Regions from separate parts of the Neobacillus sp. KR4-4 genome, predicted to be linked through region 2. Evidence: riboswitches for the same ligand, from Rfam matches in the RefSeq annotation. Region 2 holds a riboswitch; each other region holds the start of a gene.
What was found. Region 2 has a riboswitch for lysine ahead of dapA (4-hydroxy-tetrahydrodipicolinate synthase). Riboswitches for the same ligand answer to the same signal wherever they lie in the genome.

Region 1 (6,196 bases), on a different contig from region 2:
CGATGCATATCTGCCGCGGGAACTTTAAATCGACCTACACAGCAAGCGGCGGTTATGATAACGCTTCTGAATATATCTTTGGCGAACTGAAGCTTGATGGCTTGTTCTTAGAATTTGATGATGAGCGCTCTGGCGGGTTTGCACCGCTTCAACACGTTAATCGGAAAGATTTACAAATTGTTCTTGGTCTAATTACATCGAAGTTCGGTGACCTAGAAGACCCGGAACGTATCAAAGCCCGTATTGCAGAAGCTGCAAAGTATGTAGACTTAGACCAGCTATGCCTAAGTCCGCAATGCGGATTCTCTTCTACCGAAGAGGGAAATCTATTAACAGAGGAACAGCAATGGGATAAAGTTAGACATGTGATTTCGATTGCGAATGATGTGTGGAAATAAGAGAAATTCGAAAGCGCGGGGGCGTTCCTTTGCTTCCGTTGTCCGTGGTATCAACTATCCTAATATCTATATTTACACAAAAGGCAAGGGCTGCCACCCTATGTATCTAAATGTTGTACAAAAGTAGGGTTAAAATATATGGCATATCAGGAAAAGGGAATCCGAAACTCCCTTTATTTTTAAGGAAATATGGGTATTTCCCAATTTAAACGGAAGTTCCCCGTTTATTTTTCAAACACAGAGAAATCATCATTAAGCTATAACAGAGCCATAAGATAAAAAACTTGCCTTGAATACTCCAAGGCAAGTTTGATGGCATTCTATAATATTTGGTTCAAAAACCTTTTTGTACGTTCATGTTTTGGATGGACAAAGATATCATTTGGATGTCCTTCTTCAATAATATTTCCGTCTGCCAGCATAATGACTCGGTCGGCCACTTCTTTCGCAAAGCCCATTTCATGTGTCACAATCACCATCGTCATCCCGTCACGTGCGAGATCCTTCATTACCTGCAGCACTTCACCAACAAGTTCAGGATCCAACGCTGAAGTCGGTTCATCAAAAAGCATCACTTTTGGTTCCATCGCTAATGCTCTCGCGATTGCTACCCGCTGCTTTTGCCCGCCGGATAATTGTTCTGGATAGTAATTGGCTTTATCCTCTAAGCCTACCTTTCTAAGAAGGGCCATGGCTTTGGAACTCGCTGCTTCCTTTGTTTCCTTTCTGACAAACATCGGTGCTTCGATAATATTTTCGATGACTGTTTTATGAGGAAAAAGATTGAAATGCTGAAACACCATTCCTACCTTTTCTCTTACTTTATTTAAGTTTGTTTTTGCGAGGTCTATTTTTTCAGAATCAATGATAATGTCACCGCTCTCTGCCACTTCTAAAAAATTGAGGCAGCGAAGCAGCGTACTTTTACCAGAGCCGCTGGCACCGATCAGAACAACGACCTCTTTCTCTTCTACACTTAAGTTAATCTGTTTTAATACGTCAAGCTTACCAAAGGATTTTGAAAGATGGCTCATTTCAATCATGCGATTACTGCCTCCTTAGGTCTGCTGACATCCATTTTCTTTTCAATCCGATTAGCAACCCATGTGAAAATCAGAACGATAATCAAATAATAGACGCCGACAACAAAGTACGTTTCAAATGGCATATAGTTTTCACCTTGGACACTAAGAGCCGTGTTATATAGATCCGTCACGGCAATATAGGCAACAAGGGAAGAATCTTTTAAGCCAATAATAAACTGATTGGCTAAAGACGGAATTGCTCTTTTGAAAGCCTGCGGGAAAATAATTCTCCTCATCGCAAGAGAATAGGACATTCCGAGTGACCTTGCCGCCTCCATCTGTCCGCGGTCAATGGATTGCACCGCTCCTCTAAAAATTTCCGCAATATAGGCTCCTGTATGTACACCTAATGCCAGAGCCCCTGCCGTGAAGCTGTCCAGGTTCACGATATTGGCAAGTCCATAATAAAGGAACATAATCTGAACAATGAGAGGCGTTCCACGAATAATACCTATATAGATATCGGCAATGCGATTTAGTATTTTACTAGAGGAAATTTTAAAGCCCGCGAAAATTATACCAATCACCATGGCAAATAATAGCGAGATGGCCGTTATCGCGATGGTCATCCAAGAAGCTTTCAAAAAAGCAATTCCGTGTTCACTAAAAATACTGATAATATTTTCAATAAATATCATGATGCGTACCTCCTTCGTTGAATCGTGCAAGCACCCACATCAGGTGCTTACACTAAAATCTTTGATCCTCTCTTACTTTTCCATGATGTTTGTATTAAACCATTTCATACTGATTTTTTCATACGTCCCATCGTCAATCATCGATTGGATGGCTTCGTTGATTTTTTCAGCGAGCTCTTTGTTTCCTTCAGCTACCGCTACACTGACACGGTCTTCATTCAATAAATCGCCAATGGCCTTAATTTTTAAGCCTTTTTCATTTTTAGCACTCACACCGACAATCTTATCCGTGATGACCGCATCTAAACGGCCAAGCGCCAAATCTTGAAGGGCGTTAACGTCTGTTGGATAGCCTTTCACTTGATCAGATAATTCATCGGCCATGTCTTTCCACGTACTTGCTTGAATAACACCAATTTTTTTGCCTTTTAAATCCTCTTTCGATTGAATCGCAGAATTGCCCTCCGCTACAAAAATCTGTGCACCAGATAAATAATATGGATTGGTGAAATCAACTTGCTTATCTCGCTCAGGTGTAGCAGTCATACTTCCAATAATGGCATCATATTTGTTTGCCTTTAATCCTTGGATAATCGTTTCCCATGGATTGGTTACAGGGTTGGCTTCAAGCCCGATTCTCTTAGCAATTTCTGTTCCAATTTCAACATCAAATCCAGTCAATTTACCGTCTTTCTTAAAGTTTAACGGTGGATACTGCCCGGTCATCGAGAATGTTAACAGCCCTTTTTTCACTAACTCATGCTTAGAGCCACTTGCTTTTGCTGCCTTTTCTCCATCAGGCTTCTCCGTGCCGCAAGCAGATAAAATCAACATCATCGCCGCTGCTAATAAAAATGCAAACTTTTTCATAAAAATCCCCTCCTAGGTAATAAAAAAAACACCGTCCATGTGAGTATGACGGTGTTCTACACACCCTCATCGGTTAGCATTGGTGAAGATAGTTCTCCACAATTCCAAGGAACTGTGACAGTTCTGCCCCTATTCGAGTGCAGACCCAGCTTTCTGAACGCAGTGATTTCAGAAGCTTCGGCGATGGATCCTTTTTCCTATTTTCATAGATTTCACTGAATCTCCAATAGGATACTAATATCAATCGCGACCTCTACCCCATCTAATGCTTAAAGATGAGGATTTATATTTAGTTTAATGAAACAAGTTTTAGTATATATAAATATTCTTACTTTTGCAATAATATTTTTGATGTTATTTTTTATCAAAATTAAAGACTTGACGGGCTTTCTCTTCTGATATACATTTTTTCTAAATACCAATTTACTAGAAAAGAAGGTCAGGCGTATGTTGCAATGTCGTGAGGATGTGCTGACATTCACGAAACAGCTTGTAAACATTGAAAGTGTCGTTAATACCAATGGCGAAAAGGCCATTGCACAGTCTTTATATTCTATGATTTCTTCTATTCCCTATTTTTCACAAAACCCTAGCCACCTAGTGTTAGAACAAACACTCAACGACGATCAAGAGCGTTATAATGTTCTTGCTTTTGTGAAAGGAACGAAGGGAAATAGCAGCCGCACGGTGATTTTGATGGGTCATATTGATACGGTTGGGATTGAAGATTTTAACCATTTAAAAGACCAGGCTTGCTTCCCAGACCAACTGATGGAGTCACTAAAAACGGAACAGCTGCCGGCTGCCGCTAAAGAGCATTTAGACTCAGGCGACTGGTTATTTGGCCGCGGCGTCCTTGATATGAAAAGCGGGGTTGCCAGCCACTTATATCTCTTAAACTATTATTCCGAGCACCCTGAAGAACTAGACGGAAACATCGTTCTCTTATCAGAATGTGACGAAGAGGACAGTTCACACGGTGTTCTTTCCGCATTGAAAACATTGAAACGCTGGAAAAAGGAACATGGGTTTACCTATGTAGCCGCGATTAATGCGGATTTCGTTTCACCAAGATATGAAGGCGACGAAAATCGCTATATCTACAAAGGGACCGTCGGAAAGCTTCTGCCATCTTTCTTTATTACAGGAGCAGAAACGCATGTAGGCTCCGCCTTTGAGGGACTTGATCCGAACTTTATTGCCGCCGAGCTGACCAGGCAAATCAATTACAATCCAGAGCTTTGTAACGAAGCATTTGGTGAAACAACCGTGCCTCCTGTTTCGTTAAAACAAACGGATTTGAAGCCTTCTTATACCGTTCAAACGGCCTTAGCTGCCTATGTTTATTACAATTTCTTTATTCATTCCTGGTCGCCAAAGGACGTGCTTGAAAAATTAAGGGAACAAGCGATCATTGCTTTTACCAATGCCCTGACTTCCTTTGAAGAAAGGTATAAACAATACAGCACATTAAGCGGCGAACCCTATGTACAGCACCCTTGGAAACCTAGAGTGATGACGTACGAGGAAATGGAACAATTATTGGTTGAAGAGAACGGCGAAGCGTTCACGGCACATATGAGTCAATTTAAAGAACAGCTTTTAAAAAATACAGAACTAGATACGCGCATGTTTGCGGCAAAAGTGGTCGAGGAAGCATGGAAATGGATGAAGGATAAAAATCCGGCCATTATTCTGTTTTACTCATCCCTGTACTCTCCACGAATTGAATTGACAGGGAAAACAACGGACGAGCTTGCTTTAATTACGGCCTTGGATGAAGCAGTGGATGAGCTCCAGCCATACTATCAACATCCGATGGTGACACGTAACTTTTTCCCTTATATCTCAGATATGAGTTTTGTTGCGCTTAGTGATGACGAAGCCGGTATTAATGCCGAATCGAACAATAACCCTGGCTGGGGCACCAAGCTCTTTGTAGACTACCAAGACATTCGCGATATCAATGTACCAGTAATCAACATCGGCCCTTATGGTCTAGATGCTCACAAGAAACTTGAAAGACTAGAAATGACTTACTCCTTTGAAATCGTACCAAATCTAACAAACCTCGTGATTCAGAAACTATTAAATCATTGAGGCCAAAAGCCTGTAGACTCGTCTGGTCTACAGGCTTTTTTGTTTTGCGGCACCGGCGCGATCGGAAAATAAGCGGAGTTTTTCCGGTTAAATGCAGAATGGAGCTCGTTTTGGGGTAAATAAGGGAAGTTTTTCCGGTTATTCAAAGCGAAATCCACCATTTTCGCGCTTTTCGAGTAAATAGGAGGAATTTCTCCGGCTATTTTGGTTATTTTTAATGATAATTTCTAAATAAGCGGAATTTTTCCGCTTATTTATCTGATCGGGTGTTTAACATGATCCCCCAACCGATAAGAGCGAACCCTCTTGATCCCGGATGCGGGAATCAACATCTTTTTGTCGGCTAGTTGAGAAAGTGCTTTTTTTTACCGTTTAAAGACTTGCGGAGTAGTTAATATAAAAAGAATAGTTAGAGAAGAATTTGAGGATAAAACTATCTTACATTTAATAGGATTCTAAAATTTGTCAATTTATTTTTTTATATTTCGACCATACCATTCTGAGACCAAGAGTTTAATATATTTTCCCCCAATGCCATTTCCAAGAATAATAAAAATAATAAATTTCATAAACAAAAAAAGAAAAAATGAATACGATAAATAGAGGTGATCTATTGGACAAGCACAAATTTAAAAAGGTAATTAAAAAAATGTCCAGGTATATAAATTCGTGTCTTCTCGGTCCCTTATCTCCTGCCGAAAGACGCGATAAAGCATTTGAAATTCGTATGGAGGCCGCGAAATTCTATAAGAATCAGCCGCTGGTCAACCATCGAAATAATGGGGATGAAGATAGGTATCCAAATAAAATAGCCAGTTATTCGAAAGCATTGCCGCATAATGAGTTAGGAGAGGTTAATCTCAAAGCATATCATAATTATTTAGAAGCTTTGAAATCAGGAGACTCGAAAGATTTTGAGAAGATTCCAATGGGTGGTGCTGCGAAGCTGGTAAATCCACAGTCTGCATATGCATATGACTTAGTCGGACCCGATAGTCATCAGCTGGTTCTTCACGCACCTCCAGACTTTAGCAGTGCTGATCTTGCTGGAGAAATGGTTGAGCTTTATTGGCAAGCACTTGCAAGAGACATTCCATTCAATGAA
Region 2 (6,196 bases):
CATATTCATCATAATTTATTTGGGTTTCATTTTAACTTGCTTCATTTTCCATTGTAAGATACGCTTCATACAGACCACATGGACAAGGAGATATTTATATATGGATAGAAATAAATTTTCAGCAATTGCCCACTGCGACCATGCCTTTAGTAATCCAATCAGTGAAGACAAGATCATGAAGATGCTCGATATCATCTCTCCCAATGCAAAAGATAAAGTAATTGATATAGGAGCAGGAAAGTGCGAACTGTTAATCCGCTTGGTGGAAAATTACCACGTAGCCGCTACAGCTATCGAATTGTATGAAGGGTCCATCGAGGAAGCAAAGCAAAAGGCACACGGCAGAATTCACGAAGGCAGCATCGAGTTTATTGTGGAAGATGCCGCCTCAGCAGTCGAAGGATGCGAGGAAGATGGGTATGATTTGGGGATTTGTATTGGTTCAACCCACGCATTAGGTGGATTGGAACCCACCTTACAGACATTAAAACGTCTAGTTAAGCAAAATGGTTACATTCTGATTGGCGAGGGATATTGGAAACAGACTCCAAGTCCTGCTTATTTAGAAGCGCTCGGAGGCGCTGATGAGTCGGAATGTAAAACCCATGCAGATACTGTTAAAGCTGGCGAGGAACTAGGATTAATCCCGCTTTGGTCTTATGTAGCCAACGATGATGATTGGGACGATTACGAGTGGCTTTATTCGATGTCCGTCGAGAACTATTGTCTTGAGAATCCAGATGATACAGATTGTGATGCGATGTTGGAGCGGATTCGAACTTGGCGCCGGACCTATTTGACCTGGGGCAGGGATACGTTGGGATTCGGTCTGTATTTATATAGGAATAACAAAAACAAATAACCTTACAAGCCTTATATACCAAGGCTTCAACCCTATTTAATCAAACGTTTGATTAGTTTTTCAGCAGTATTTTCCGACCTTTTTTAATCAAACGTTTGATTAGTTTTTCCACAAAAAAAATTCTCACTCCAGAAAAATCCTTTAATACTAAGGCCTCGCCCCCATTTAATCAATCGTTTGATTAGTTTTTTCAAAAATACCCTATACCCTCATAAATCTATATATCTCAAGGCTTCAGCGCTTTTTAATCAATCGTTTGATTAGTAACCACAATTAGACTTATAAAACCACATCTGTTACACTAATATAGTTACCCAAGGTAATTATTACTCTAGCTAACTATTCGACTTATTTGAGGTGATTTAAATAAAGACTTCACAAAAATTCTTTCATCAATTATTGATGCTTTACCGTCCGTTTGAAAATAAATTGAATTTCCATTTGGCTGAGCATCAACTTCACAGAGCTCAATGGTCCATTTTTCACTGCTTATCCAATAATGGACCTGCTACACTTGTGGATCTTTCTCATTATTTATATGTAGAAAAGCCCACAGTTACTAGGACTATTAATCGATTAGAGGAACTGGGCTATGTCGAACAGGTTCCTAGCCATGATAAACGTGAAAAGCGGATACAGCTGACAGAACTAGGAAAAAAAGTATATATGGAAGTTCGTGTCACGATTGATCAGTTTGAAAATGACATCTTAAAAGGTATCTCAGAACCTGAACAGCTTGAAACCATCCAGGTTATGGGGATCATTCGAGATAATATTATTAAGTAAGGGGTTAAATAACGTGAATCAACCAAGAGCTAAACTTTGGACTAAAGATTTTACGATTGTTTCCGGGGTCAATTTTTTCGTCACTTTAGTCTTTTATTTATTAATTGTCATCATTGGTGTCTATGCAGTAGACGAATTTCATGCTTCCACAAGTCAAGCTGGTCTTGCCACAGGAATCTTTATTGTTGGTTCATTAATTGGCAGGTTTTTAATCGGTAGATTTATTGAGTCTATTGGAAGGAAGAGAACATTAATCATTGGTGCCATCCTTTTTATTTTCACACTTCTTTTATATTTTCTGAATTTCGGGATTACCTTCCTGCTTATAACACGACTACTCCATGGGATTGCAGCCGGAATGGTTGGTACAGCAACAGGAACGATCGTGGCCCAGATTATCCCTGCTTCACGGAAAGCTGAAGGAATTGGCTATTTCAGCATGAGCGCAACATTGGCTACCGCAATTGGCCCATTCATTGGCCTATACATGACCCAGCATACGGATTTTCAAATGATATTTATTTTCTCCCTTGTAATAGGGATCATTAGTTTAGTCACAGCGTTCTTTGTAAATGTGCCTCAATTAGAAGGAACACCCCAACCAACTGAAACAAAAGGATTTAAACTTTCTAATTATATTGAGCCCAATGCATTGCCAATTGCAGTTATTACATTAGTAGTAGCTTTTTGTTATTCCAGCGTTCTTTCATTTATTAACTTCTATGCAATAGAAATTGACCTAGTAAGCGCGGCAAGTTTCTTTTTCTTAGTTTATTCTATTGCCGTGTTGTTATCACGCCCCCTTACCGGCCGTATAATGGATTTAAAAGGGGCAAACTATATTATGTATCCATGTATTATTGCCTTTGCCGTTGGTTTGTTTCTGCTTAGCACCGCAAGCATCAGCATTATTTTATTAGCAGCAGGAGTATTAATCGGCCTTGGTTTCGGTAACTTGCAATCAAGTACCCAAGCCATAGCAGTAAAACTAACTCCTCCCCATCGGATGGGATTGGCAACTTCCACTTTCTTTATCTTTCTTGATGCGGGTCTGGGGTTCGGTCCATACATCCTCGGGTTTATTATACCGTTAACAGGCTATCGTACTTTGTATGTCATTTTAGGTGCAGTCGTTCTTGCATCGATGGTTCTTTACCACTTCCTGCACGGTAAGAAAGAACTTCCAAGAAGAACCAGGGTGAATGAACCAACACCTGGCACTCATTGATTTCTAGCACCACCCTTCAGGCGGCAGACATAAAACCCGTCTTAAGCAAATATGATTAACATAACAATCCTAAATAAAGGGGTCGGTAAATTTGATGATTTTTAATAAAATTGCATTATCCTTCGTAGTTTTCTTTTCCATCAGTATGATCATAAATACTTATTTAGGAGAAAAGGAACAGATTCAATCGGATGTTATTTATTTTGTGATGAACGGGTTTGCATATATTGTATCTGCATTAGAAGTAGAAAAAGAAGAACAGGGGTTAGAAACTGCATAAACTTTACAAATATAGTTCCTTTTCCCCCTTGAAACAAAAGGAATATTCTGATATATTTACTATTAATTATATATTTTTCTTACTTCAATACTTTTGAAGTGAGGATAGAGGTGCAAAGACCATTAGTACACAACTGGAGGATAATGAGGTCCAACGATGGTTGTAAAAAGGGGAATTTGCCGAAGTTTCATTGATTCTCATTATCATGAAGCTGGTTCTGCTATTGAATAAATACAGAACTGTCATATAGGAGACTATATGGAGGGCTATCTTACGCACGGGAACTTAGTTTTATTTATGTTTCTACTGCAACAGTGAACCCTCACTGTTGCTTTTTTGCGTTGAATTTTGAATGGCCTTGCCCACCTCTAAATTTTATAAAAATTTATTAAAAGGGTGAGAAAAAATGAATTTTGGCCAAGTTTTAACCGCAATGGTTACACCATTTGATCAAAATGGCGAGGTTGATTTTAACGCAGTAAGAAGATTAGTAGATTATTTAATTGAAAATGGGACGGACGGTCTCGTCGTTGCCGGTACAACCGGTGAATCTCCAACTTTAACGACGGATGAAAAAATCGCTTTATTTAAAGCTGTTGTCGTCGCAGCGAGAGGAAGAGTCCCAGTTATTGCTGGCACTGGCTCGAATAATACACGGGCATCTATCAGTTTAACAAAGCAAGCTGAAGAAACAGGTGTAGACGGGATCATGCTCGTTGCTCCATACTATAACAAACCTTCCCAAGAAGGTATGTATCAACATTTCAAAGCAATCGCTGAATCTACATCATTACCGGTTATGCTTTATAATATCCCTGGTCGAAGTGTGGTCAATCTGTCCGCAGAGACCATTGTTCGCCTATCCCAAATCGAGAATATTGTTGCTGTTAAGGAAGCAAGCGACAACCTGGATGACATGGCTGCTATTATTAGCCAAGCCCCTAGTGATTTTACCCTTTATAGTGGGGATGACAGCTTAACACTGCCGGTTTTAGCGATTGGCGGTGCTGGAGTTGTATCTGTTGCTTCTCATGTAATTGGCAATGAAATGCAAGAAATGATAAATCATTTTAAAAATGGACGCGTCCAAGAAGCGGCTCACTCTCATCGCCAACTGCTGCCTCTTATGAAGGCATTATTTACGGCTCCTAATCCGGCCCCAGTAAAAGCAGCCCTGAACATGAGCGGGGTGCAAGTTGGTGGACTTCGATTGCCATTGCTGCCTTTGAGTCACGATGAAGAAATGGCATTGCAAGTGGTTTTACCTGGACACCAAGTCAAAACATTAATTTAAATACTGGTAGGCTGTCAACACATAGGGAATTTTGAATTCCGTGCTGTTGACAGCCTTTTATTTTTCGGACCCTGACTGAAATTTTTTCACTTTCCCTTTCCAATAAAGTCCAACCAAAAGGGCATACTATTCATATTTACATGGAATAGGGAGGATATTTACTTGCAAACCAATAATCAGCAATTATCCATTTTTGCTTTAGGCGGTATCAATGAAATCGGAAAAAACATGTATGTGGTTCAATATGCAGACGATATTTTTATTATTGACTGCGGCGGGAAGTTTCCAGATGAGAGTTTATTAGGAATTGATTTAATTATCCCTGATATTACCTATTTGGTAGAAAATCAGGAGAAAATCCGTGCTTTGATTGTCACTCATGGACATGAGGACCATATTGGCGGGATTCCGTATATATTAAGAAAATTGAACGTTCCTATTTACGCTACCCGCTTTACCTTGGGCCTGATTGAATTAAAAATTGACGAACACAGGTTGAATGGCAACACGAAACTCGTGACGATTGATTCAGATTCCAAGCTTGAGTTTGGAGAAACAACCGTTTCCTTCTTCAGAGTAAGTCATAGTATCCCGGATTGTCTCGGCATTGTTTTTCATACTCCTGAGGGGAATGTCGTTCATACTGGGGACTTCAAATTTGATTTAACACCGGTGAATAATCAACATTCTGATATTCATAAGATGGCTGATATTGGTGAGCAAGGTGTCTTAGTTTTAATATCAGAAAGTACCAATGCCGAGCGTAAAGGGCTAACGCCATCCGAGCAAATGATTGGTGGCACTTTAGATGAAGCCTTCATGAAAGCAGAAGGAAAAATCTTTATATCTACGTTTGCCTCGAATGTAAATCGTGTCCAGCAGGTCGTCGCCTCTGCCATAAAATCCAATCGAAAGATCGCCCTGCTTGGCCGTAGTATGGTAAATGTCGTTTCTGTTGCGATAGAGCGCGGGTATTTAAACGTGCCAGAGGGAATGCTCATCGAAGCACGGGATGTTGACCAACTGGCGCCGGAAAAGGTTGCCATCCTATGTACCGGAAGTCAGGGGGAACCTATGGCGGCCCTTGCGCGACTAGCAAGCGGGAACTACCGGGATGTTTCCATTTATCCTGGGGATACAGTTATCTTAGCTGCCTCCCCAATACCGGGCAATGAAAAATATGTGTCGAGAATCATCGACAACTTATTTCAACTAGGTGCTAAAGTGATCTATGGCTCGGGTAGTTCAACGGGCATGCACGTTTCGGGGCACGGTTATCAGGAAGATTTAAAGCTCATGCTTACCTTAATGAAACCAACCTATTTTATTCCGATTCATGGTGAATATCGAATGCTGCATCATCACCAGATGTTAGCAGAGTCCGTGGGCGTAGAAAAGGGAAATACATTTATTATTAAAAATGGTGATGTAGTTGATGTCGAAAATTCCGTAGCACGTCAGACCCGGTCCATTCCAGCTGGGGATACGTATGTTGACGGGATGGGCGTTGGCGATGTTGGGGACATTGTGCTCAGGGACCGGAGGCAGCTTTCTGAAGATGGAATGCTCGTAATTGTGATTACCATTAGTAAAGGAGACCGGAAGATCATTTCTGGGCCTGACACGATTACCCGCGGGTTCGTCTATGCCCGTGACTCAGACCAGCTCCTCAAAGAGATTAACCGCCTTACTAAGAAAACCATTAATGACCTCCAAACTGAAAATATCCGCCAATGGAATGTCATG
Region 3 (6,196 bases), on a different contig from region 2:
ATCCCTAATACACGTTGGAAGACATCCAGCCGTCCACCACATATATCCATCATTTTTCGGTTTCCTAGCGGATAAGCAAATGAAGCAATTAACACGGGAAGTATACCTAGGGAAATCACACCAATTGAAATTTGATTGGCTTGTTCCATTTGCATCAAGATAATTCCTAGTAGGATTATTAATGACATACCCAAGCCCTTAAATGGGATTTTTCCCTTTTGCAGGATTGGACCTTTTTTAGTCATAACCCTTTCGTAAAAAAAGGGAGCAAGCAAAGACCCTGAGATAATGGTTACCTGCCAAGTGGCCGCAATGAGCCACCCTGGGGCATATGCTGCAGAAAAACAAATAGGACCATAAAATAATCCAAAGCCAACCGAACTCCATAATAGCCAGCCACCTGGATTTTTTTTCAAATCCCAAAGCAAGGGTTTAAGATTTTTTCTTCCAATGACAATAATAAGTAAAAAAGGGACCATAAAGAAATACCTTAAAGAAGCACTCCAAATCCAGCTGCCACCTGACTGGTCCATCGATCTGTTGAGGATAAACGTAAATGCAAAAAAGAAAGCCGCTAAGATCCCTAAAATAATCGGCCGCAATAACCTCAACTCCTTCTATTACATTATTAATATGTATATAGTGTATTTTCCATTATAATAGGGGAAGTATCAAGTTGTAATTTTTTTCTATATATGTGAATATTAACGTATAAAGTTTTTGGAGTAGTGATGAAACTTTATTGTCCCCCATTCGTAAGAAGGATGGAGAATTAAAAAAGTGAGGGTGATATTCATGTTTGGAAAAGTAGCTGCCGATATTTTAGGATTAAGTGATGTGGGCTCTGTTATTAAACCCGAGAATTATGACAAGGTAGACGCAGACGATTATGTCATGCATGAAGACAATGAAAAAATTTATTTTCTTATTAAATCCAAATCAGATGAATATTGCTTTACCAATAATGCTCTTATCCATTTAGATGGCACAAGTGCAACTAGCAAAAAACGGATGCTCCATCGTTATAGTTATGCTACCAACCGAATCTCAGACGTATATCTCGAAACCGCTGGTACGGTAGACCTTGACGTCGAAATTAAATTTAGAATCGGCTCAGTGCCCTTTTCCATTGATGTACATAAAAAACATATTGAGGAAATTAAGGATTTATATAAAGCCCTAATTAAAATTTCAGAAATATCACATGAAAATGAAATTTCCCTTCAGTTCGCTAAACAAAGCTTAGATGTTGCCTCCACTACTTTAGGTCGTGTGACAAGTGCAGACAGTAATTTGGTTGTACAATTCAAAATGCTTAATCAAGCGGCTTTTCAATGGTTAGAAGACAGCAAAAAGCAATATATAGTCAAAGATTTTGGGTATGTATTTGAAAAGTATATCAATAACTAAACCGTGAGGCGCATGAAAATTTTTCATGCGCCTCCTTTTTTATTTATATTCTATTAAAACATCTTCCAAAGGCAAACGAGTAGTATTAAAAGCAGGTGCTGCCGCCTTCCCCACTGAAATCAGGACAATTGGAAATAGTCGATCTTCAACATTAAACATTTTCACAAATTTTTCTTTATCAAATCCACCCATTGGAACGGTGTCATATCCTCGATCTTTTGCAATCAACATCAATTGCATTGACACTAAACCAGCATCAAATGAAGCAATATTTTTTAAGACTTCTTCTGAAGCAAATGGATAGGTTTTATTGGTACCTTCAATTAATCTATTCATATTAGCCTCATCCATAAAACCAGCTTCAAAGGCACTTTGGTATACTTTTTCCACGCTTTTATACATTTCCTTATCACCTAAGACAGCAATAACAGCAGAAGCTGTTTCGACTTGTTCTTGATTATTGGCTACTGCTCTAAGTTCCTTTTTTAACTCCTGGTCTTGGATCACGATAAAACGCCATGGTTGTAGATTACTTGAGGATGGTGCTTGTGTTGCTTCTTTTAACATTTCTTTTATTTCTTCTTGAGAAATTTTATATGTTGAATCATATTTTCTAACGGAGTGACGTTCTTTGATAACATCAGATAAACTTTTCGTTAAAGTAGTTTGCATGAGAGATTTCCCCCTAATCAATTTAACTTACTAATAGTAAGTGCAAAATCATCTTACTATTAGTAAGTACCTTTCGTCAAGAAAATAAACTATGATATGATATCGTTAGAAAAGTAAAAAAGAGGGATATTATATGAATGAACCGAACAACCACAAGTGTATGACTCCTTCTGAAGAGGAAATTAAGCATATATGTACCAATTTTCATAATGCGATTGAATTTATTGGTAAACGTTGGATGGGCTCCGTTATTTTTTCACTTATGGAGGGCCCGAAGCGATACCATGAAATTGTTACTTCCATTCCTGGAATCTCTGATCGATTGTTAACCGAACGCTTGCGTGATTTAGAGAATGAAGGATTGATTATTAAAAGGGTGATTGCCACTTCACCTAAGAAAGTGGAATATGAATTAACTCCAGCTGGGAAGGATCTTGAAGAAGTTATCCATGTGTTATTGAAATGGATAAAAAAACGAGGAAAATCCCGATGAAACAAAAAGGGTTACATCCATTTAATAGATGCAACCCTTTATTTATGGACTTGGCCGATGAAACAGCCCCATTACTTCAATCGTTTCTGTAATATTAACAAAGGAACGCGAATCGACTTCCGTGATTAAGTGTTTCACTTCATTAAGTTCGTATCTGGAAATGACTGTTATCAATACATTCCGCTGGTTATTTGAGTATCCGCCAACACCGTCCAAAACAGTTAAGCCTCGATACAAATTCTTTAGTAAATGATTCCTCATCTCTTCGCCTTTATCTGTAATAATCATTAGAGTTAATTTTGCATGATCCGTATAGATTGCATCGACTACTTTACCTGTCACAAAAATAGATACTAAGGTATAAAGTGCAGAATCCCAATCAAACAAAAATCCACTAATCATAATAACTACCGCATTCATGCCTGAAAGTAAAGTACCAATTGGAAAATCCCTTTTTCTTGCTACGATCATGCCAATAATGTCAAATCCCCCAGTCGATCCGGAACAACGGAAAACGATTCCGACACCTAAGCCCGTTAACGCACCACCAAAAATAGATGAAAGAATTCTATCATCTGCGATCGCAAATACGGGAATTACATATAATCCTATCGAGATAACAATAACCGAAAAGATCGAATTCACGATAAATCTTTTTCCTAACATTTTATATCCAATAATTAACAAAGGAAAATTCAAAAGGAAATTTGCCACCCCTGTATTCACCGGTGAGATCATCCCTAATATCATTGAAATTCCACTTAATCCACTGCTCAATACTTCATGTGGGATTAAGAAAAGGTTAAAGGCAACCACAATAATTAGAGATCCCAATATCATTCCAACAATCTGCATGGTAAAAATCCTCCTAATACGAACAGGCATCAATTCTAATTCAAAATAATACCGATACTCTCACTTAAAGTAAAATAAAAAAATTAATTTAAAAAAAACAAATTATCTGTTTATTGCTGATTAGAAAATTACATATTGACAAATCTATAAAAATTCATTTACTATATTAATATATTTAATTTCATATGATAAATCCTCATCAAACCGATGAGGTAGAGGTCGCGGTTTTTATTAGTAAAGTGGACGAGATGTGAGAGACATTCATGACTCTACTTAAAAGGAAAAACTGCCGAAGTGTGCTTTTACTCTTCAAAAAGCATGCTGGGTCTGTCTTCAAATAGGAACAGAACTGTCACGATTATTTCTACCAGCTAATCGTGTTGAGCTATCTTTCGGAAGGTATGATGCGGGGTATTGTAATGCCATCGATTATTCCTCGATGGCATTTTTGTATTCCAAACTCCTTCACGAAAAAAAGAAAAAAGAGGAGTCAAGACTATGCAAAATGCTAGAGTATTAAAAGAATCTGAATATACCAGTGATTTAACACTAGAAAAAGCTCCATCGGACTTAAAAAGAGGGTTAAAATCTCGTCATCTCACCATGATTTCGCTTGGCGGAACGATTGGAACGGGTCTTTTTCTTGCTAGCGGCGGCGCAATCCATAGCGCAGGACCTGGCGGAGCCATCCTATCCTACCTTGTTATTGGTGTCATGGTTTACTTTTTGATGCAAGGGTTAGCTGAAATGGGTGCCTATATGCCCGTTGCAGGAAGCTTTAGTACGTATGCCACCAAATTTGTCGATCCCTCCCTTGGTTTTGCGCTCGGCTGGAACTATTGGTATAACTGGGCCATAACGATTGCTGCAGAATTAGCTGCGGTAACGATGATCATGAAATTCTGGTTCCCAAATACTCCTTCATTTATCTGGAGCGGTATCTTTTTAGTGATTATGTTTCTCTTAAACTACCTTTCTGTTAAAGGATTTGGAGAAGCAGAGTATTGGTTTTCCTTAATTAAAGTGGTAACAGTTCTTATTTTTGTTGTTACTGGTACGTTAATGATTTTCGGTATCATGGGTAATGAAGCACCTGGCTTCAAGAACTTCACGATTGGTGATGCACCATTCCACGGTGGATTTTTGTCAATGCTAGGCATCTTTATGGCTGCAGGCTTTTCCTTTCAAGGAACTGAACTTTTAGGTGTAGCAGCTGGTGAAACAGAGGATCCAAAAAAAGCCATCCCACGTGCCGTGAAGCAGGTGTTCTGGCGTATTTTATTATTTTATGTATTGGCGATTTTAGTCATCGGGCTTCTTATTCCTTATACAAATGACAATTTAGCAAATGGCGACGTTACTGTAAGCCCGTTTACTTTGGTTTTCCAAAAGGCAGGAATTGCTTTCGCTGCATCAATCATGAATGCAGTAATCTTAACCGCCGTTTTATCGGCAGGAAATTCAGGAATGTATGCATCAACTCGTATGCTTTGGGATTTGGCCCGACAAGGTAAAGCTCCTAAATTCCTTGGAAAATTAAACAAAAGAGGCGTTCCAGTAAATGCCTTAATTGCAACAACTTTGGTGGGGACACTTGCTTTCCTTGCCTCATTCTTTGGTGATGGAACAGTGTATATCTGGTTGTTAAACGCTTCAGGCATGTCCGGCTTTATCGCTTGGCTGGGGATTGCAGTATGTCATTATCGTTTCCGAAAGGCTTTTATTGCCCAAGGCAAAGATTTGAGCTTATTACCATATAAATCAAAACTTTTCCCATTTGGCCCTATCTTTGCTTTTCTTGTATGTGGATTTGTTGTCTTAGGACAAAACTATTCAGCATTTATGGGTGAACATATCGATTGGAATGGAGTATTAGTCTCCTACATCGGCCTGCCATTATTCTTACTTGTTTGGGTGGGATATAAATTAACAAAGAAAACGAAAGTAATTCCTTTAAAGGAATGTGACTTAAACCCTTAATTCCAAAGAAATAGTACGCAAAAATGCGTGCTATTTTTTTCATACAAAAAAACAGACTCTATGTTGAGTCTGTTTTTTATGCTTCTATGCTTCTTTCTCCTCTGAAGACCAAATATATAAATCTTCAATGCGGCAATTCAATTCTTTGGAAATGGTCATTGCAGTATTTAGGTTCATTACTTTCTTTGACAAGTAGTCGTTGAGTTGAGCTTGGGGAATATTTGTACTCCTTCCCAAACTTTCCAAGTCCATACCGTTTTTGGATAGTAATACTTTGAGGTTACTTTTTCTTGCCTTATAATTTGTCAAAATGACACCTCACTTTCATTAAAGCATAACACATTACGTTTTGTTTTGAAAGGAAGTGGGCTTTAAGATTTCCAATTGAGCTTAATTATCCAATAAGAAAGCAATGGGATTAAGGATTTTATGATATACTAAATAAGGAATAGGTAAAGGGGTGTTAAAGTGAAAAACTCAACCAATCTATACAAAAACGGACAATCAGTAAATATTATTGAAACTGGCGAAGTCGTCACCATTCTAAAATCACAATATGTAAAAAACATGAAAAGATATTCTTATATCGTTAAGGAACACCCGGAAACATTCTTTTTCGAAGAGGAATTAAAGGATCAATAAATTAGAAAAGCGTAAGCCCCTGGTCAGCGGCGTATGGCCTGGAGCGCTCCAACTGAGATAAAGGAAACACGAAGAGCCGGAGGCGCATTCGTGCTTGACTTATCGAAAGGTGGAGAGCGAAGGACACTAGCCGCTAGGGCGCTG
Region 4 (6,196 bases), on a different contig from region 2:
CTCATTCGTGACTCACTCCCTTAATCCAAAATCCAATATTTTTCCGAGCAATCGTTCATTTTTTATACAAAAGCTAGTAATGTCGTTACACCAACATAAGATAGAGCCAAGAAAATAACGATTGTCACGTATGTAGTAATCACTTGAGAACGAGGCGATACTGTAATGCCCCAGCTTACCAAGAATGACCACAAGCCATTTGCAAAGTGGAAAATTGCTGAAATGATACCAACAACATAAAATCCAAACATGAATGGGGATGATAGGATATCTTGCATCATTTGGAAGTTAACTTCATTTCCAAAAGCAGCAGCGATACGAGTTTCCCACACATGCCATGTGATGAAAATTAGTGTAATTACACCAGACACACGTTGTAGCATAAACATCCAGTTTCTAAAAAAACCATATTGACTTGCATTGTTTTTAGCTGTAAAAGCGATATACAGCCCGTAGATTGCATGGAATAAAATCGGTAAATAAATAATTACAGTTTCTAAAACATAGCGAAATGGAAGATTCCCCATAAAGTTCGCTGCTTTGTTGAAGGATTCTACCCCTTCTGTTGCATAGTGATTCACAATTAGATGCTGCATGACAAAGATCCCGATTGGAATAACACCTAGCAACGAATGCAATCTCCGATAAACAAACTCTCGATTACCCGCCATAAATTTACCCCCCTATAATGTTTAAAAAAAATGATGTTCAGTTTCTATCAAATTAAATCCACTTTTGTCGAAACTTCGCATCACTGTGACAATAATGTGACAAGTTCATTTTACTCCCATCATCTAAGAGCGTCAAGAAAACGGATACACATTACTCGGATAAAACTAAAATTTTTTAAATATATTGATATTATAATAATTAATATATACTCGCTAAAAAAATGGGTCATTTCTCAACATTTCTTGAATTCCTTCAATTAATTACCAAGAAAAAACGGTTGTTATTATTTCTTTATCGGGAATGATAATTATCATGGAAAACAAGGTAAGATATTGCAAAATAACAAAAAAATAAGCTAAATTTGATTCATTATAACTAGAAAAACTGTACTAAAAATTAACCAAAAATGTATATAATAGAATGATAGAAAGAGGGGAAGCTTGTGAATAATAGTACAGTTATGAATGAAACGATCGATATTGATGAACCTAGAACTATTTCCATCTTCGGATATGAACTAATCAGAGAAGTTCTCTTGCCTGAGATTTTAGGGAAAGACACACCTGAAATTTTATATTGGGCTGGAAAACGACTTGCACGAAAATATCCATTAATGGATTTAGAACAGATTATTGATTTCTTCGCCAAGGCCTCATGGGGCCAGTTAAAACTTGTGAAAGAAAATAAAACTGAGTTCCAATTTGAATTAATTAGTCCGCTCATTATTTCACGAGTTAAGTCAAAGGCTGAACATTTTTTCCAACTTGAAGCAGGATTCCTTGCCCAACAAATTGAATTGCAAAAAGAAGCCAACGCCGAAACCTTCGAACATCCAATAAAAAAATCCAATAAAGTTGTTTTCACAGTGAAATGGGAAAAAAACTAATTGAAAATGGTGTCAGGCACCGAATAGTGCCTGACACCATTCTTTTTTATTGAACTGCAAGTCCGAATGCTTCGTGTAAAGCTTCTACTGCTTTTAACATATTTTTTTCTTCTACAACGGCCGACACTTTTATTTCTGATGTGCTGACCATTTTGATTTGGATGTTGTTTGCAGCGAGTACCTCAAACATCTTTGCTGCTACACCGGGATTGGAAATCATCCCTGATCCGACAATCGACACCTTCGCTAATTTGTTTTCAGCATCAATTTGCTCATAATTCAAAACAGCTTTATTGTCTTCTAGGACCTTTAATGTTTCTAATAGATCATTTGTATGAATAGAGAAGGACAAATTCGCAGATCCACCCTCAGTTGTGCTTTGGATAATAATATCCACATTCAGATGATTTTCAGCAAGTGTGGTAAAAATGGTTGATAGGCTTGTTAATGAATTAGCCAACCCTAATACTGTTACTTTTGTAATTTCGTCCTCAAATGCAACTCCGCGGACAACTAAGTTTTGTTCCATTGCTGCTTCCCCCTCAATAACTGTTCCTTCTATTTTCTCCATGCTCGAACGAACTTCGAGACGTACTTGATAGTTTTTAGCAAATTCCACTGCTCGCGGATGAAGTACTCCTGCACCTAAATTAGCTAACTCCAGCATTTCATCGTACGATACCGATAATAGCTTGCGAGCACTCTTCACATATCTTGGATCCGTTGTGAAAACTCCCGTTACATCCGTATATATGTCGCATTTATCTGCCTTTAAGGCTGCTGCGAGTGCAACGGCTGTGGTATCGGAACCGCCACGGCCAAGTGTAGTAATTTCACCCTCTTCGGTGATTCCTTGGAATCCCGCAACAATAACCACCTTGCCGGATTCAAGCTGTGATTCAATCGCTGCTGTTTTAATATTAGAAATCCGGGCATTTCCATGGACTGGTTCGGTCATAATACCAGCCTGCCACCCAGTAAAGGACACAGCATCAAGACCTTGCTGGTTGAGAGCCATAGACAGTAACGAAATCGTTACTTGTTCCCCGGTCGATAACAGCATGTCCATTTCCCGTTTATTTGGCTGCGCTGAAATCTCCTTTGCTAAACCGACGAGTGTATCCGTAGATTTTCCCATTGCAGAAACAACAACAACCACATTATTTCCGCGGTCAACCTCACCTTTTACACATGATGCGACATTTAAAATTCTTTCTACATTAGCGACGGAGGTGCCTCCGAACTTTTGTACAATAATCCCCATGTTTGTTTTCCCCTTCTCCAGATGTAATTCATATTTTTCCCCAAATAAAAACAAAAAAGCAATGAGAAGGGCATCTCATTGCTTAAAACACGAAAAAAATTCTCGCACCTACAATGTAAGATAGCTCTCCAAGACATTAGTCTTGACAATCCAGCATTTATTCAATACGGGACCAGAAAAGAAAGTTATGAGACCTTCTTTACTTCGGCGAACATCCCCTTTCATGATTCTTCTCAGAAGCTCATCCTTCTCAGAACCACTACTCTTGAAGCTCGCACCTCTACCTTCACTTTAATACGTAAAAGTGATAGTAAATTAAATTTTCACTTATTATAGCATGTTCCTTTTTTTCTGACAATCTCTAGGATTGAAGTTTTTTGATTAATTCTTCGGCCACATTCATAGGAATTCCAATATTAATGAATTCCTCTTTACTTGCTTCTTTCATTTTTTTCACCGAGCCGAACTGTTTTAACAATAACTTTTTCCGTTTCTCCCCAATTCCCGGAATATCATCAAGCAAGGATTGAAACGCAGTTTTTCCGCGCAGTTGGCGATGGAAGGTGATCGCAAAACGATGGACTTCATCTTGAATCCTTTGCAGTAAATAAAACTCCTGGCTGTTTCGCCCGAGCGGAACAATTCCTAAAGGATTGCCATACAGCAATTGGGATGTCCGGTGTTTTTCGTCTTTTACAAGCCCCGAGAGCGGAATATCTAAGCCTAATTCATTTTCCAATACGTCTCGTACGGCTTCAACATGCCCTTTACCACCATCAATGATGATTAAATCAGGAAGAGGGAGTTCCTCTTTTAGCGCGCGTGAGTACCTTCTTCTCGTTACTTCTCGCATCGATTCATAATCATCCGGCCCTTGAACCGTTTTGATTTTGTATTTACGGTATTCACGATGGTTCGCCTTGCCATCAATGAACACTACCATTGCTGATACAGGGTCTGTCCCTTGGATGTTAGAATTATCAAAAGCCTCAATCCTGTGTGGCGTGTAGATTCCCAGTAATTCTCCCAGGTTCTCCACTGCCTTAATGGTTCGATTTTCATCCTTTTCAATTAGTGAAAATTTTTCATTCAAAGCAATTTTTGCATTTTTAATCGCTAATTGCACAAGATCCTTTTTCTGTCCTCGTTGCGGCTGAAGCACTTTAACTTCCAACAGTTGTTCTGCTAAACTCAACTCGACATCATCTTGAATGAGAATTTCTTTCGGCTTAAAATGATTGGCTTTCGAATAAAACTGACCGAGGAACGTTAAGATTTCTTCCTCTGGCTCATTATAGACGGGGAACATAGAAACGTCCCGCTCAATTAGTTTGCCTTGGCGGACAAAAAAGACTTGCACACACATCCAGCCTTTATCGACGGCATAGCCAAAAACATCACGATCAGTAAAATCGGTCATCGTAATTTTTTGTTTTTCCATAATCGTTTCAATATGGATGATTTTGTCACGGTATTCTTTTGCACGTTCAAAGTCCAATTCTTCGGAGGCAGCAGCCATTTTCTCCTTCAGCTCTTTTTTTATTTCCTTATACCCGCCATTTAAAAAGCGGGTGATTTCATCCGTCATCTGTTTATACTGCTCTTCCTGAACTTCATTCACACATGGTGCCAGGCACTGTCCTAAATGATAGTATAAACAGACTCGGTCCGGCAGGGTTGAGCATTTGCGGAGCGGGTAGATTCGGTCAAGAAGCTTTTTGGTTTCATTTGCAGCTGTCACATTGGGATACGGACCAAAGTATTTGCCTTTATCCTTTTTTACTTTTCTTGTGATAATAAGTTTGGGATGCTTTTCCGCTGTTAACTTGATAAACGGATAGGTTTTATCATCCTTCAGCATGATATTGTATTTTGGATCGTACTTTTTAATAAGATTCAATTCCAGCAAAAGTGCTTCAATATTCGAAGAGGTTACGATATATTCAAAGTCCTCAATTTCATTGACAAGTCTTAGTGTCTTCCCATCGTGCGATCCCGTAAAATAGGAACGGACACGATTCTTTAGTACCTTAGCTTTTCCCACATAAATAATCGTTCCCTGACGGTCTTTCATTAAGTAGCAGCCAGGTTGATCCGGCAGCAGCGTCAGTTTTTGCTTAATTGTTTCATTCATTCCGGCCACTCTCTCCCGTCTTATATATAATCTACTGTTAAAATATTAAAGGAAACGGCGCATAATTAAAAGTAGTAGTCTCTTGGAAAAATAAAAAAACCTTAGCTGGGTTATTTCCAAGCTAAGGCATTTTCATTTTATTTACACATGTTTTTCTAAAACACCTGCTAGTGCATCTTTTGGTTGGAAGCCGACAACTTTATCAACGACTTCTCCATTTTTCATCACTAATAAAGTTGGGATGCTCATTACACCAAAGTTTGCTGCAGTTTGCGGGTTATCATCCACATCAAGTTTAGTGATTTTTACCTTATCGCCCATTTCTAAATCAAGTTCTTCAAGAACGGGAGCGATCATTTTACAAGGTCCGCACCATGGTGCCCAAAAATCTACAAGAACAAGGCCTGAACCAGTTTCAGCCGAAAAGTTTTGATCAGTTAAATGTGAAATTGCCATTTATATTGCCCTCCTAATGATTACTGAGTTACTACCGAAAGTATAACATCGTTTAAAAAATCAAGCTAATAAATTGCTTCATCAATTATTATCCCCAAAATAAACAAAATACAAAACGAGCGGAAGCATTCCGCTCGCCCTTATTATTATGAGTGTACTTTGAGCTTTTTAAACTCCTCAGTTAGTAATGGAACTACTTCAAACAAGTCACCGACAATTCCGTAATCAGCTACTTTAAAAATGTTTGCTTCTGGGTCCTTGTTAATAGCAACGATTACTTTTGAGTTAGACATCCCGGCTAAATGCTGAATAGCTCCGGAAATGCCGCAAGCAATATAAAGATCTGGTGTAACAACCTTGCCCGTTTGGCCAATTTGCAGCGAGTAATCACAATAATCAGCATCACAAGCACCACGAGAAGCACCTACTGCACCGCCAAGGACTGTGGCTAACTCTTTAAGCGGTTGGAACCCATCCGCACTTTTTACACCGCGGCCTCCTGAAATAACTACTTTCGCCTCGCTTAAATCAACACCCTCACTCGCTTTTCTAACGACCTCTTTAATGATTGCACGAAGATCCTTGATTTCTACAGAAAGGGCTGATACATCTCCGCTTCTGCCTTCGTCTTTCTCAAGTGGGGCGATATTATTTGGTCGTACCGTTGCGAAAATCAAGCCCTCTGTCACAATTTTCTTTTCAAATGCTTTACCGGAATAAATCGGTCTTGTGAACACGACATTTCCACCCGCTACTTCAATAGCAGTGGCGTCTGAGATTAAAC

Region 1: it holds a riboswitch for lysine, as region 2 does, so the genes downstream of both, ACE198_RS25635 (ABC transporter substrate-binding protein) here and dapA (4-hydroxy-tetrahydrodipicolinate synthase) in region 2, are expected to answer to the same signal.
Region 3: it holds a riboswitch for lysine, as region 2 does, so the genes downstream of both, ACE198_RS05255 (amino acid permease) here and dapA (4-hydroxy-tetrahydrodipicolinate synthase) in region 2, are expected to answer to the same signal.
Region 4: it holds a riboswitch for lysine, as region 2 does, so the genes downstream of both, ACE198_RS07595 (aspartate kinase) here and dapA (4-hydroxy-tetrahydrodipicolinate synthase) in region 2, are expected to answer to the same signal.

The regions. Positions count from the first base shown of each region.
Region 1 is NZ_JBHHJU010000038.1:33,790-39,985, forward strand. It holds gene ACE198_RS25620 (5-methyltetrahydropteroyltriglutamate--homocysteine S-methyltransferase) at 1-398, shown strand, start outside; gene ACE198_RS25625 (amino acid ABC transporter ATP-binding protein) at 719-1,441, opposite strand; gene ACE198_RS25630 (amino acid ABC transporter permease) at 1,438-2,121, opposite strand; gene ACE198_RS25635 (ABC transporter substrate-binding protein) at 2,194-2,991, opposite strand; lysine riboswitch at 3,073-3,255, opposite strand; gene ACE198_RS25640 (M20/M25/M40 family metallo-hydrolase) at 3,439-5,091, shown strand; gene ACE198_RS25645 (vanadium-dependent haloperoxidase) at 5,705-6,196, shown strand, end outside.
Region 2 is NZ_JBHHJU010000001.1:6,849-13,044, reverse strand. It holds gene ACE198_RS00100 (SAM-dependent methyltransferase) at 101-862, shown strand; gene ACE198_RS00095 (MarR family winged helix-turn-helix transcriptional regulator) at 1,229-1,648, shown strand; gene ACE198_RS00090 (MFS transporter) at 1,662-2,876, shown strand; gene ACE198_RS00085 (hypothetical protein) at 2,971-3,156, shown strand; lysine riboswitch at 3,254-3,433, shown strand; gene dapA (4-hydroxy-tetrahydrodipicolinate synthase) at 3,563-4,450, shown strand; gene ACE198_RS00075 (ribonuclease J) at 4,613-6,196, shown strand, end outside.
Region 3 is NZ_JBHHJU010000004.1:28,005-34,200, forward strand. It holds gene ACE198_RS05230 (DMT family transporter) at 1-602, opposite strand, end outside; gene ACE198_RS05235 (PH domain-containing protein) at 796-1,410, shown strand; gene ACE198_RS05240 (nitroreductase family protein) at 1,450-2,082, opposite strand; gene ACE198_RS05245 (winged helix-turn-helix transcriptional regulator) at 2,216-2,575, shown strand; gene ACE198_RS05250 (YitT family protein) at 2,618-3,430, opposite strand; lysine riboswitch at 3,636-3,826, shown strand; gene ACE198_RS05255 (amino acid permease) at 3,929-5,410, shown strand; gene ACE198_RS05260 (helix-turn-helix domain-containing protein) at 5,495-5,719, opposite strand; gene ACE198_RS05265 (hypothetical protein) at 5,879-6,052, shown strand.
Region 4 is NZ_JBHHJU010000005.1:182,243-188,438, forward strand. It holds gene sdhA (succinate dehydrogenase flavoprotein subunit) at 1-5, opposite strand, end outside; gene ACE198_RS07585 (succinate dehydrogenase cytochrome b558 subunit) at 63-671, opposite strand; gene ACE198_RS07590 (YslB family protein) at 1,115-1,558, shown strand; gene ACE198_RS07595 (aspartate kinase) at 1,605-2,822, opposite strand; lysine riboswitch at 2,936-3,113, opposite strand; gene uvrC (excinuclease ABC subunit UvrC) at 3,184-4,956, opposite strand; gene trxA (thioredoxin) at 5,098-5,412, opposite strand; gene ACE198_RS07610 (electron transfer flavoprotein subunit alpha/FixB family protein) at 5,559-6,196, opposite strand, start outside.